Granulicella sibirica: one gene and its partner. The main gene of each other region encodes a partner of the protein of the gene in region 2 in a complex. Links are inferred from orthologs where the notes say so. Each region holds a gene or a part of one and is shown on either strand. Other genes may lie near its edges. The genes, in order: tsaD and tsaE.

What was found.
Region 1: the proteins of tsaE (region 2) and tsaD are in contact, whole or in part, in a crystal structure (PDB 6N9A), measured with the Thermotoga maritima proteins. The link is inferred for Granulicella sibirica from one-to-one orthologs. Residues at the interface, in WP_004082108.1 of Thermotoga maritima: Leu37, Gly38, Lys46, Lys57, Val59, Lys60, Ser61, Thr63, Phe64, Thr65, Leu66, Met67, Val69, Pro71, Tyr82, Arg83, Leu84, Asp86, Asp88, Phe89, Asp93, Ile128, Asp130, Glu131, Arg134; in WP_004082750.1 of Thermotoga maritima: Cys10, Asp11, Arg49, His50, Leu82, Gly84, Gly135, Gly136, Glu154, Thr155, Leu156, Asp157, Asp158, Ser159, Glu162, Asp165, Lys166, Arg169, Leu170, Tyr175, Lys213, Thr214, Leu217, Tyr218, Gln221, Arg222, Asn324.

The regions. Positions count from the first base shown.
Region 1 is NZ_RDSM01000001.1:2,448,379-2,454,441, forward strand. The notes cover bases 1-2,884. They hold tsaD (tRNA (adenosine(37)-N6)-threonylcarbamoyltransferase complex transferase subunit TsaD), read left to right. Parts: upstream 1-790; coding sequence 791-1,978; downstream 1,979-2,884. Other genes in these bases: GRAN_RS10175 (CCA tRNA nucleotidyltransferase), read right to left, coding at 1-638; cysS (cysteine--tRNA ligase), read left to right, coding at 2,064-2,884. Also shown: more of cysS, read left to right, coding at 2,885-3,560; GRAN_RS10190 (hypothetical protein), read left to right, coding at 3,711-3,980; GRAN_RS10195 (TonB-dependent receptor), read right to left, coding at 3,986-6,063.
Region 2 is NZ_RDSM01000002.1:689,234-695,412, forward strand. The notes cover bases 1,889-4,888. They hold tsaE (tRNA (adenosine(37)-N6)-threonylcarbamoyltransferase complex ATPase subunit type 1 TsaE), read left to right. Parts: upstream 1,889-3,160; coding sequence 3,161-3,616; downstream 3,617-4,888. Other genes in these bases: GRAN_RS13765 (NAD(P)H-hydrate dehydratase), read left to right, coding at 1,889-3,164; GRAN_RS13775 (class I SAM-dependent methyltransferase), read right to left, coding at 3,613-4,359; GRAN_RS13780 (metal-sulfur cluster assembly factor), read right to left, coding at 4,363-4,710; GRAN_RS13785 (polyprenyl synthetase family protein), read right to left, coding at 4,724-4,888. In the rest of the region: GRAN_RS13755 (penicillin-binding transpeptidase domain-containing protein), read left to right, coding at 1-264; GRAN_RS13760 (VWA domain-containing protein), read left to right, coding at 424-1,467; more of GRAN_RS13765, read left to right, coding at 1,515-1,888; more of GRAN_RS13785, read right to left, coding at 4,889-5,677; GRAN_RS13790 (glycosyltransferase family protein), read right to left, coding at 5,670-6,179. UniProt on the Escherichia coli protein: Required for the formation of a threonylcarbamoyl group on adenosine at position 37 (t(6)A37) in tRNAs that read codons beginning with adenine.

The DNA of each region.
Region 1 (6,063 bases), on a different replicon or contig from region 2:
CCTATCTCTGAAGCATGTGCCCGCATCGCCGCGAACGTCCCGTCCTCAATCCGAAACCCCAGACGCGCCGCGAACCTCACCCCCCGCAGCATCCGCAGCTTATCCTCGGCAAACCGCACCGCCGGATCCCCAATCGCCCGAACTACTCCGGCCGTCAAATCCTCGCGCCCGCCGACAAAGTCCAGCACCGCCGCGTCGAGATCCCCATCCCGCTCAAACCGCGCGACGTCCAACAGCATCCCGTTGATCGTGAAGTCCCGCCGCACAACATCCTCTCGCGGGTCCGTCGAAAATCTCACCGCATCCGGCCGTCGCCCGTCGCTGTAAGCTCCGTCATGCCGAAAGGTAGCCACCTCAACCGCATCATCCTGACCGCTCCCATACTCCGTAGGCTCCCCACAAACCAGCACCACCCCGAAGTGCGCCCCGACGGAAAGCGTCTTCCGACCGAGCCGTCCAAACAGAGTCATCACCTCATCCGGAGTCGCCGAAGTCGCCACGTCGAAGTCGTCCGGCGCCCGCCCAAGCAGCATGTCCCGAACGCAACCCCCGGCGAAAAAGGCTTTATATCCCGCGCCGACGAGCGCCCGTGCCACCCAAGCGGCTTGGATAAAGCCCGTGTTCTCCATCCACCCCATGCTTGACACGCTTGCTATTCTATAAGGGTGGTTTAATCGAGCGTCCGGCCCATGAGCCGGACGTTCGCCTTTAAGCCGCAGCGCGAAGTCCAGACTTAAGTCCATATATTCGAATACTTTGAGGTCTTTTCGGCGGGATGGGGTACAGCTCGATGCAGCCTGACGAATCAAAAGCCGGCCTGATCCTCGGCATCGAATCCTCCTGCGACGAGACCGCCGCCGCCGTCGTCCGCGCCGGCCGAGATCCCCTCTCGAACGTCGTCGCCAGCCAGATTGCCCTCCACGCCAACTACGGCGGAGTCGTCCCCGAACTCGCCAGCCGCGAGCACCTCCGCAACATCGTCCCCGTCGTCCGCGCCGCTATGGCCGAAGCCGGGCTGAAGTACGCCGACCTCGACGCCATCGCCGTCACCCACGGCCCGGGCCTCGCCGGAGCCCTCCTCGTCGGAATCCTCTACGCCAAGGCCCTCGCCTTCGGATCCGGAAAGCCCCTCATCGCCGTCAACCACCTCGAAGGCCACATCCACGCCGTCCTGATGGAAGCCCGCCACCGAGGTGAAACCCCGATCCCGCTGCCTCTTCTGGCCCTGGTAGTCTCCGGAGGCCACACCCACCTCTACCTCGCCCGCCAGGGCAGCGCAGCCGATGCCTGGATCTACCGCAACGTAGGCCGCACCGTCGACGATGCCGCCGGCGAAGCCTACGACAAAGTCGCCAAGCTCCTCGGCCTCGGCTACCCGGGCGGCCCATGGATCGACGCCCTAGCCCCCCACGGCAACCCCCTAGCCGTCCCCTTCCACTTCAATCAGATCAAGGGGCCACCCCTCCGCGACGGCAGACCCGCCCCAAACAAGAAAGCCCCCCCCCAGCAGGAAGGCCCCCGCTTCGACTTCTCTTTCAGCGGCATCAAGTCCGCCGTCCTCCGCTACGTGCAGGCGAGCGGCATGCGCGAAGCCGCCGAGCACCGCCAGCGCACCCTCGCCGCCATGGCCAATCCCAAGACCGCCGACGCTCTGGCCCTCTGCGACCCGCAGACACTCGACCTCATCGCCAGCTTCCAGCACGCCGTCGTCGGCATCCTCATCCGCCAAACCCTCGCCGCCGCCGAGCACCTCGGAGCCCGTGGCATCGTCGTCTCCGGGGGAGTGGCTGCCAACCGCGAACTCCGCCACCGCTTCCAGCACGAAGCCGTCCAGCGAGGCCTCCCCATAGCCTTTCCGTCATTGGCCTTAGCTACCGACAACGCCGCCATGATCGCGGCCGCCGCCTGGCCCAAGCTCCTCGCCCACGACTTTGCCCCCGAGGACATGGGCGCCACCCCCCAGCTCAAGCTCGGATAGAATCAATCCGCTAAAATCAATCCAGACCGTCGGTTGAGAAAGCGAACTGCATGGCGCGTGCGCCCCGCAGCAGGAAACAAAGCGCGTGCCCCTGGAACTCTTCAACACCCTCTCTGGAAAGCTCGAAACGCTCACGCCCATCGGCGCCCCCGCGCTGCGCATGTACGCTTGCGGCCCTACCGTCTACGACTACGGCCACATCGGCAACTTCCGCACCTTCCTCCACGTCGACGTCCTCCGCCGCTTCCTCAAGCAACTCGGCATCCCTGTCAACCACGTCATGAACGTGACTGATGTCGACGACAAGATCATCCGTAACGCGACCGCCGCGAAGATGCCGATCGCCGAGTACACCCAGAAGTTCGAGAAGGCCTTCTTCGAGGACCTCGACTCCCTCGGCATCGAGCGCCCCGAGCATCTCCCCCGCGCCACCGAGCACATCCCCGAGATGGTCTCGCTCATCCAGCAACTCGCCGCCAAGGACTTCGCCTACCAGGCCGAGGACGGCAGCTGGTACTTCCGCCTCTCCAAAGACAAGGACTACGGCAAGCTCGCCAAGAAGGACCTCGAGAGCATCGAAGACGGCGCCCGCGTCGACCTCGACGAGTACGACAAGGACCACGCCCGCGACTTCGCCCTCTGGAAGGCCGTCAAAGCCGGCTCCGACGGAGCCCTCGAGCATAACTGGGACACCGCCCTCGGCCAGGGTCGTCCCGGCTGGCACATCGAGTGCTCCGCCATGGCCACCAGCCTACTCGGCGACTCCTTCGACCTCCACGCCGGCGGCGAAGACCTCATGTTCCCGCACCACGAGAACGAGATCGCCCAGTCCGAGTCCGCCTCCGGCAAGACGTTCGCCCGCCACTGGATGCACGTCCGCTTCCTTCTGGTTGAAGGCCGCAAGATGTCGAAGTCCGAAGGCAACTTCTACACCCTCCGCGACCTGCTCCTCAAAGGCTACCGCGCCTCGGCCATCCGCTTCCTCATGATCTCCGTGCCCTACCGGCACCAGCTCAACTTCACCTTCGACGGTCTCACCCAGGCCACAAATGCCGTCGAACGGCTGCGCACCTTCCACCAGCGCCTTCTCAAAGGCACATGGCCCGAGAGCGATCCAAACACGACCCTCGCCCTGCAGATCGAAAAGTCGCAGGCCGAGTACACCGCCGCCCTCTCGAACGACCTCAACACCGCCGAAGCCCACGCCGCCATCTTCGACATGGTCCGCGCCGTCAACTCCGCCGCCGACGCCGGAACCCTCTACAAGGCCGAAGCCGAGTCCGCGAAGAAGGTCCTCGACCTCTTCGACGGAGTCTTCGCGGTCCTCGAAGACAAAGATGCCGACCTCACCCGCATCGCCCTCGCCTGGGCCGAGCGCGAAGGCCGCATGGACCAAGCCGACCCATCCTTGGTCGCCACGCTGTCGTTATCCGAAGAAGCTATACAGGGTCTCATCGCCGAACGCACCCAGGCCAAGAAGCAGCGCAACTTCGCCCGCGCCGACGCCATTCGCAACGACCTCCTCGCCAAGGGGATACTGCTCAAGGACGGCCCCACCGGCACGGAGTGGTCGCGGAAGTAGCCGGATTGTTTCTGAAAACGGCACGGTAACCCCTGGCCGGAACCAAAGTGTGTCCTCCCCCATGGCACCCGTACCGTAGCCCAAAGCCTCGCTTATCGCTACTATCGGCATCGAAGGGTAAAAGTTCAGTCCGAGAGGAAAGAATTTTCGATGACCGAGATGACCGATACATTCGCCGCTCCGTACCAGATCAGCGACCGCTTCCGGAAGGTCGTCGAAGCGCGCATCGAAAGGCTCGAGCGCGACGCCGAAGAGGACATCCGCCTCATCCCGACGCTCCTCAGCGAGGATCATAAGCGGAGGCAGAGGCTGCTTGCGATCTCGCAGATCGAGCAGGCCATCCACCTCCGCGTCCGTCTCTCCCTCACCGAAGCCTACGCCGGTGATCCGTTGGCCAGTAGCTTCCAGGCCTTCGCCTAAAGCAGCTAGAAGCTGTAGCTGACCTGCGCGGTCACTGTCCGGGGCGAAACATAGTGCGTTCCCGAGAACGTCGACAGGAAGTTGTACAGCGCGTACTTGTTCGTTACGTTGACCGCCGTGATTCGCGCACTGATCCGGTGCTTGTCCGTGTTGAACAGGTTGTCATCCCCAAGCACCATGTCGAACAGGCTCCGGGGAGCGATCCGTGGAGGATTCCGGTCATCATCCTCGGTATTCGGCGCCGGAATGCTCAGGAGCTTCGACGTAAGCTGTGTGGCCGCGCATGAAGTGAAGCCCGAGGTGGGTGTCGCCTTCACGCCATTGCAGATCAGCCCAGCCTGGAACTGCTCGTCCGCCGTCAGCCCACTCAGGTCGATCCCCGGCTGACCGTTCGCCAGCGTAATCGACCCAGCCGCGCATCCACTGTTCGCTCCAAGGACGTTGTAGCATGGCGCCGCGCCAGCTACGAGTCCACTGTCATACCGCCAGTTGAACCCATACCAGAGGCTCTTCCGGAACGGCAGCGCGTACTGGATATGTGTCGTCTCGTTGAAGCGTTCGTCGTGGTCAATCCGGAATGGAAGCCCACCCGCCCGGCCCACCGTAGCTCCAACCCCGCCAACCTGCGGATTGAAGAATCGCGCCGCCACCGACGACATCACCACAAACGCGCTAAATCCCTTCACCTCGGTCAGATTCGCCCGCGCCGCAAAGCCCGGGATCTTCGAGTTATGCCACTCGATCGGGAACGTGATCGGCGTAGCTCCCAGCACGCTGAAGTCGTACGCATTGTGCGTGTACTTCCAGATGTAGTCCCCACCGATAACGAAGTGCTTCCCGATCCCCTGCTGAATCCCCGCATGAATCTCATTCCGGAACCCCGGATTGAACGGCGCCGGCTGGCACGTCCCAAGCGTCTCGAACACCGCCTGGATCACCGCATTCGTGCACCCCGTACTCGAAAGCACAAGATTCTCGTTGAACGGAGTCTCCTGCGCCCGCGCATACGAAGCCCGGATCACCGTATTCGTCTTCTTGAAGTTGTACGAGAGCCCAAGCCGAGGCTCCGCCTGCCGCTGAATGGCAAGGCCGTTATAAATGTCCCCACGCATCCCGGCGTTCATCAGGAAGTTCCCGATCGTCACCTGGTCCTGCGCATAGAAGGCAAGCTGCTTCACATCGGTCTGCCCGTGATAGCTGTACGTCCCTCCGCCCCGAGTCAGGTCATACGGAAGCAGGATCGGATTGAAGTTCGGGTTAGGATTCGCGCATGTCGCCGGATTCGCCGTCCCCGGCAGCGGATTGCCGTTCGCGTCGAGGCATGGTGAGTTTAACGTCGGATCCACGAGCCCGATCTGATCGTTCTCCCGCAGGAATGTCTGCTGATACATCCCGCCGATCTTGATGTTATTCACACCCTTCGAATAGGACAGGTCCGAGTGAACGCCCGCATTCAGCAGCGACCTCTGCTGCCCCACCGTCTCCTGCTGAATCGGTCCAAGGTCCGCAAACGGATTCTTGCTCGGATAGTACTGGTACGAGTCCCTCCGGAAGTAAGGCGCAAAGTTCAGCACTGCCTCGTTGCTGATGGTCCGCGTATATGTCGGCGCAAAGAGGTACGTCTCGATCTTCGACCTCTGATCCGCCTGCCCAACCAGCGCACCCGTAATCGGGTCCGTTGCCCCAACGTTCAGCGTGTCATACGAGTTGGGTGTCTGGAACCACGACCGCGTGTACTGCAGATTCGTATGCACTGAGCTCACATCGCTGAACTGGTAGTCCACCCGGTCGAAGAAGTTGATCAGGTTGCCCTTGTCGTGGAGCACCGCGAACTCGCCCGGATCGAGAAACCGGCCCGAGTTCAGTCCGCTCACAGCGATAAAGTTGCCAAAGTTCTTCGTTCCGAACGCCAGGTTCCCGCTCACGTCCGCCGATCCAAAGCTGCCGTACGACGTGCTGATCTCTCCCGTAGGCTTCGTCACACCCTGGCCCGACCGCGTCGTCACCTTGATCACGAGGCTCGTCTTATCTCCATACTCGGCTGGCGGAGCCCCGTCGATCACCTCCAGCGATTGCACCGCAT
Region 2 (6,179 bases):
ACGTGCTCGAACAACGGAACGCGGTACGGTTGGTTCGGGTCGTTCGCCGATACCCCGACCGGGCGAATCGTCACGGTGATCTTCCTGGAGGGCGGTCGGCCTACCTTTGGACCGAAAGCGGCGGAGTTGACGGGGCAATTCTATCGGTCTCTCTCGGCGCGGAACTACTTTACGCCGAAGCCCGGCTTTACTCCCATGGTTACGCCGGCTACTCCGACGGTGACACCGATGTCGGAGGGAAGCCCGGTTGCGGGAACACGGTAACGTTTCTGTCTAGCGGCGAGGCTCCCATGAGTAGGAGCCTTTGTTGTATCTGGGTGCCGGGTCTTCGACCAGCTCGTTTGCGTCTAAGTGTCTAGAAGCTTGCGGCTTGGCCGTGAGGGTTCGGGAGGCGACATACCCCTGCCCGGGCACGAGGGATTCATGCTGATCGACGTGCGCTTTCGCCTGCTTCTTCTTCTTTGCCTTCTACCGGCCTCCTCGGCGATGGCGCAACAGCCGGAAGTTGCCGCTCATCCGGATAAGGGGAGGATCAGCCTTGACGTCGTGGTTGCGGCTAAGAACGGACCACCCGTTGCGGGGCTGGAGCAGGGGGATTTCCTTCTGACCGACAACAAGACGGCGAGGCCGATGACTTCATTCCGAGCGATGGCCCGCGGGCAGGAGCCGGTGGAGGTCGTTCTGCTGATCGACGCCGTGAACACGAACTACGAGCATGTGAGCTACGAACGGCAGCAGATCGACCAGTTTTTGAAAGCGAACGGCGGGAAGCTGGAGCTCCCGACGGCTCTGGCAATCTTTACGGATACCGGAAGCCAGATGCAGCAGACATTCTCCAGGGACGGAAATTCCCTGGCTGACTCGCTGGATCACCAGACGATCGGCCTGAGGGAAATCCGACGGTCGGCGGGCTTCTATGGGGCGGAGGATCGACTGCAACTGTCGCTCGAGGCGCTTCGGCAGTTGATGGCGCGCGAAGGGCCTCGTCCCGGACGGAAGCTCGTTCTGTGGGTCTCGCCCGGGTGGCCGCTGCTTTCGGGAGCAGGTGTCGATCTTTCGATGAAGGAGCGCGAACGCATCTTTCGGACAATCGTCGATACCTCGACCGCGATGCGCGAGGCCGGAATTACTCTCTACAATCTGAACCCGCTTGGTCCGACGGAGAATCTCTCGGCAGCCTTCTACTACGAGAACTACCTGAAGGGGGTACCCAATTCGGGAAAGACGGATCTGGGAGACCTGGGTCTACAAGTGCTGGCGCGGCAGAGCGGCGGCCTTACGCTGACCTCGAGCAACGATGTCAGGGCAATGCTCCAGAAAGCCGTCTCGGATACGGACGCCTACTACCAGATATCGTTCGAACCGGCTCCGGCGGACAAGCCAGATGAATATCACCACATCGAGGTGAAGGTGGAGAAGCCTGGGCTCATTGCGCGGACGCGGGATGGATATTACGCGCAGCCCTAAACCAGGACGCGCATCGCCGGTTTCCTTCATCATAGAGATGAGGATTTATGACCATGATGCAGGTTCTGACGGCGGCGGAGATGGGCGCGGTAGACAAGCGAACCGAGGAGGAGTTTGGGATTCCGCTTGAGGAGCTGATGGAAAGGGCCGGAGACGCGGTGGCCCGGTTCTGCCTGCGGGAGTATCCCGAGGCGAAGCACGTGACCGTAATTTGCGGGAAAGGCAATAACGGTGGGGATGGGCTGGTTGCGGCTCGCCTGATCGCGCTCGCAGGATGCGAGGTCACGGTGCTTCTGCTGGCCGCGGAGGGTGATATCAAGGGTCTTCCTGCGAAGATGCTGGATGACCTTCGTGGCGCTGCGACGGGTGACGATGACGGACCAGCCGTTCTGATCGAGTTCTGCGCTGGGGAAGAAGAATTATTTGAGCAGAGCGCGGCACTTGAAGGGGCGGAGCTCCTGATTGATGCGGTGGTTGGGACGGGTTTCAAAGCACCGTTGCGTGGAGTGGCTGCCGTTGCCCAGGAACGGGTTAGCCGGCTCACGGCTCCGGTGGTGGCGGTCGATTTGCCCTCAGGCTGGGATGCGGATTCGGTTGAACAGAATGCGGAAGGTGCTTTCCGAGCGGATGCGGTCGTGACCTTTACGGCTCCGAAGATGGCACACGTGTTTGGGCATCTGGCATCGTCGCGGGTGTCGGGCGATGCGTTTGGGCCGGTGGTGGTGGCGGAGATCGGGTCGCCGGATGAGGCGATCCAGTCGGCTGGGCGGGTTAGTTGGGCGGGTGAGTCGAAGGCGATCGCGGAAGCCTGGCGGGATATCAATGGGAATAAAGGCAAGTTTGGGCATGTGCTGCTTGTCGGTGGGAGCTACGGGACGTTTGGCGCGCCTTCGATGAGTTCACTCGCGGCGCTGCGGACGGGTGCGGGGCTGGTGACGGCTGGTGTGCCGAAGATGATCGCGAACGAGGTGGGGAGGGTGACGCCGGAGTTGATGGTACGGGCTCTCGCCGAGGGAGACGCTGGCGAGGCTTCAATGGCGAATCTTGAAGAGGAAAAGCTGGCGACGCTGATCAAGGGGATCTCGGTGCTTGCTGTTGGGCCGGGGCTTTCGACGCGAGGGGAGGCGTCGGAGTTTGCGCGGGCGTTGGTGGCGAAGACGACGATGCCGGTGGTAATCGATGCTGATGCCTTGAATGCGTTTGCGGGGAAGACGGAGTTGTTGAAGAGTGCCGCGGCGGGTGGTAGGACGGTTGTGCTGACTCCGCATCCGGGCGAGATGGGGCGGCTTGCGGGGATGACGGTGAAAGAGGTTGAGGCGGATCGCATTGGGCTGGCGCGGAAGTTTGCGACGGAGCATGGGGTGACGCTTGTGCTGAAAGGGTGGAGGACGTTGATCGCGCATCCCGATGGGAGCATCGCGGTGAACACGACCGGGAATCCTTCGATGGCGAAGGGTGGGAGCGGCGATATTTTGACGGGGATCGTTGCCGCGATGATTGCTCAGTTTCCGCAGGATGTGGCGCGGGCGGTTGAGGCGGCTGTGTATCTGCACGGGCTTGCTGGAGACTTCGCGGCGCATGCGATGGACGAGCATACGGTGCTTGCGACCGATACGGTGTCCCATCTGAGCGACGCCTTCCGGTACCGGGTCCGTGACGAGGATGGGTTTACCTGGCTGGCGGGAGTGCATGAATGAGGGAGTGGACGCGGGAGAAGAAGCTCAAGACCAGGAGCGTGAACGGGACGCTCGCGCTGGGGGAGATGGTGTCGGAGATCCTGGTGAAGGCGGGCAAGCTGGTCATCCTCCGCGGGGATCTAGGGGCGGGCAAGACGACGCTGGTGAAGGGGATCGCCTCGGCGCTTGGAGCGGCTGAGGAGGAGGACGTCGTCAGTCCTACGTTCACGCTTGTGCATGCTTTTCAGGGGCGCAAGGTGAGGCTGTATCACCTGGACGTCTACCGCCTGGAGACGGAGCGGGAGCTGGCTACGCTTGGCATCGAAGAGATGGTCGAGGAGCCTGGGTCGCTTGTGGTAGTCGAATGGGGCGAGAAGTTTCCGAGCCTGGTCGAAGCGGCTGATGCCGAAGTGGCGATGGCGCTTGGCGAGGTCGAGAGCGAAAGGCTGCTGGAGTTGAAGTGGCGGGGTTAGCCGGTCTTCGTCTTCGCGCGGCCGGTGTATCGGTAGATCGCACACTCTTCGTCGCCGGTTGAGCCGTACATGGTCTGCTCGGCTATTGCGGCCAGGTCGGCGGCATGATCTTCGGGGGACATGGGGACTGGTCCGAAGAAGAGCCGCGTGAAGGCAGGGTGCGCATCGACCAAATTGGCGTGCTCGCTGTTCACGTAGAGAAGGTCGAGTGTGGCGGGGCGGTTGGCGAACTGTATCTCGATGCGGCGGAGAAGCTTGTTGAGGACGGGCGCTTCGAAGGGGTGAAAGAGGAAGAGGAGGCAAGGCGTCGAGGGGAAGTAGAACTCGGTCGCATCCTGCTCCATCAGGTTGATGGGCGCGAGGTGAGGCTGCGTCGCGACCCAGTGAGTCACGTTGCGCTGCGCCAGGGCGGCGAGGGCCGGGTTTAGCTCGATGCCGATGACCTGCTTGAAGGGGTATTCGCTGGCGACGAGGATGCCGCGTCCCTTGCCGGCACCGATGTCGACAAAGGTGACACGCTCGATGGAGTGCGAGGGTTGTGAGCCGAGCCAACGGTCGATGAGGGAGCGCAGGATCGACGGAGCTACGCCGTAGTAGGCGGTGATGTGCTCGTCGTTGGGGTGGCCGGTGGTGAGGCTTGCAGCGGGGATGAGGCCGCTGGTTTCAACGCCATGCGCCTCGTCGAAGGGGTGGACGGCCTCGGCGGTCTTGCGCTTCCGGGGCGAGGCGGCTGGCTTGCGCATGGGCTACTCGATGCCGAGGAGCTTGCGGCCTTCGGGGCTGATGCGCTGGGGGGTCCACATCGGCTGCCAGACGAGGGCGACATCTGTCTTGCTGATGGTGGGGAAGGCGAAGAGGCGGTTCTCGATCTGGGCGATGATCTGCGTGTGGGCGGGGCAGCCCTTCGAGGTGAGGGTGAGATCGATGTGGACACGGTGCTTCTGCGGGACGCCGGGGATGCCGGCTCCGGGAGCGTCGGGGTCGGGCGCGACGTCGACCTGGTAGACAAGGCCGAGATCGACGATGTTGCACGGGACCTCGGGGTCGTAGCAGTCGCGGAGAGCCTCGCGGATGGTGGTTTCGGTGAGTTGCATGGCGGGTTGCATGTTAGTGGGTGCGCTCGACCAGATACTGCGCAAGTGACTTGAGGGGCGTGGCGGCTTCGCCGAAGGTGGTAAGGGCTTCGAAGGCGTCGGCGATGAGTTGGGAGGCATCTGCTTTCGACTGCTCGATGCCATAGACGGCGGGCCATGTGGCCTTGTCGGTTGCGGTGTCTTTTCCCGCGGTTTTACCGAGTTGGGTGGAATCCTGGGTCATGTCGAGGACGTCGTCGACGATCTGGAAGGCGAGACCAGCTTTTTCGCCGAAGGTGCGGAGGCGGACGATGGTGTCGGCGCTTGGCGGATGCTCGGCTTCGGCCGCGCCGAGGAGACCGCCGGCGACGATGGAGACGGTGATGAGGGCGCCTGTCTTGGCGCGGTGGATGCGTTCGACGAGGTCGGCGGTGGGAGGCTTGCCGCCGGATTCGAGGTCCATGACCTGGCCGCCGATCATGCCTGGCGCGAGGGCTCCGGGGAGATCGGCTCCTACGCCTGTGCCAATGGCGATGGAGACGGCTCGGAGGATCGCGACGACGGTGGCTGGTGGGGCGGGGAGGTCGGAGATCGTTTGGAAGGCGAGGGTTTGGAGGGCATCGCCAGCGAGAATTGCGGTGGCTTCTCCGAAGGCTACGTGGCAGGTGGGCTGGCCGCGGCGGAGATCGTCATTGTCGAGTGCCGGGAGGTCATCGTGAATGAGCGAGTAGGTGTGGAGCATCTCGAGCGCGGCACCGAGGCGGGCGGCGCCATCGGGTGGCTCGGGTGTGCCTGCGACCATGCGCGCGGCTTCTATGCAGAGGATGGGACGGAGACGCTTGCCGCCGGCGAAGGTGCTGTGACGCATGGCGCGGTGGATGGAGTGAGGCTGGGTTTCGGGGCCGGGGAGCAGGCGTTCGAGTGCTTCGTCGGTCGCGATGGCGCCGGTGGTGAGTAGGTGCTTTACAGCGTCGGTGCGGTCAGGCATGTGACTTTGATGATAACCGAGTTAACACGAGGAGGAGGATGAGGGCCAACGCAGATAGGGCGTCGGCGGCCCACTCCAAGGGCGTTGTGACGAAGGCCAGATGGATGTGGGTGGTGCCTGCGGGGACGTTGATAAAGATGAGACCGTCCCTGCGATGTCGGTCGGAAGGACTCTCGGTCCCATTGAGCAGGATGTGCCAGTTGGGATAGGCGCGGAGGTTGAGGATGAGTTTCTGGGCCGTAGGGGAAGTGACTTTGAAGTCGAGCGGAAGGGGGCTAGGTTTGCTGTTGGGAGGAGCGGGTGCGCTGGAGTCGGGTGAGAGCCAGAAGGGGGGATTGTTTTCTTTGAGGAGGTCGTTGTCGGCGGTGGTGGGGGTGTATTCGTCGGTGGGGTCGGAGCCGGTCTGGGATTGATACACGGCCAGGCGAGCGGGGACTGTGTCGGGGTCGTCGCAGGATTGGCGGAAGGTCCGGGTGGCTGGGATGGTGAGGGCTGAGGCAAT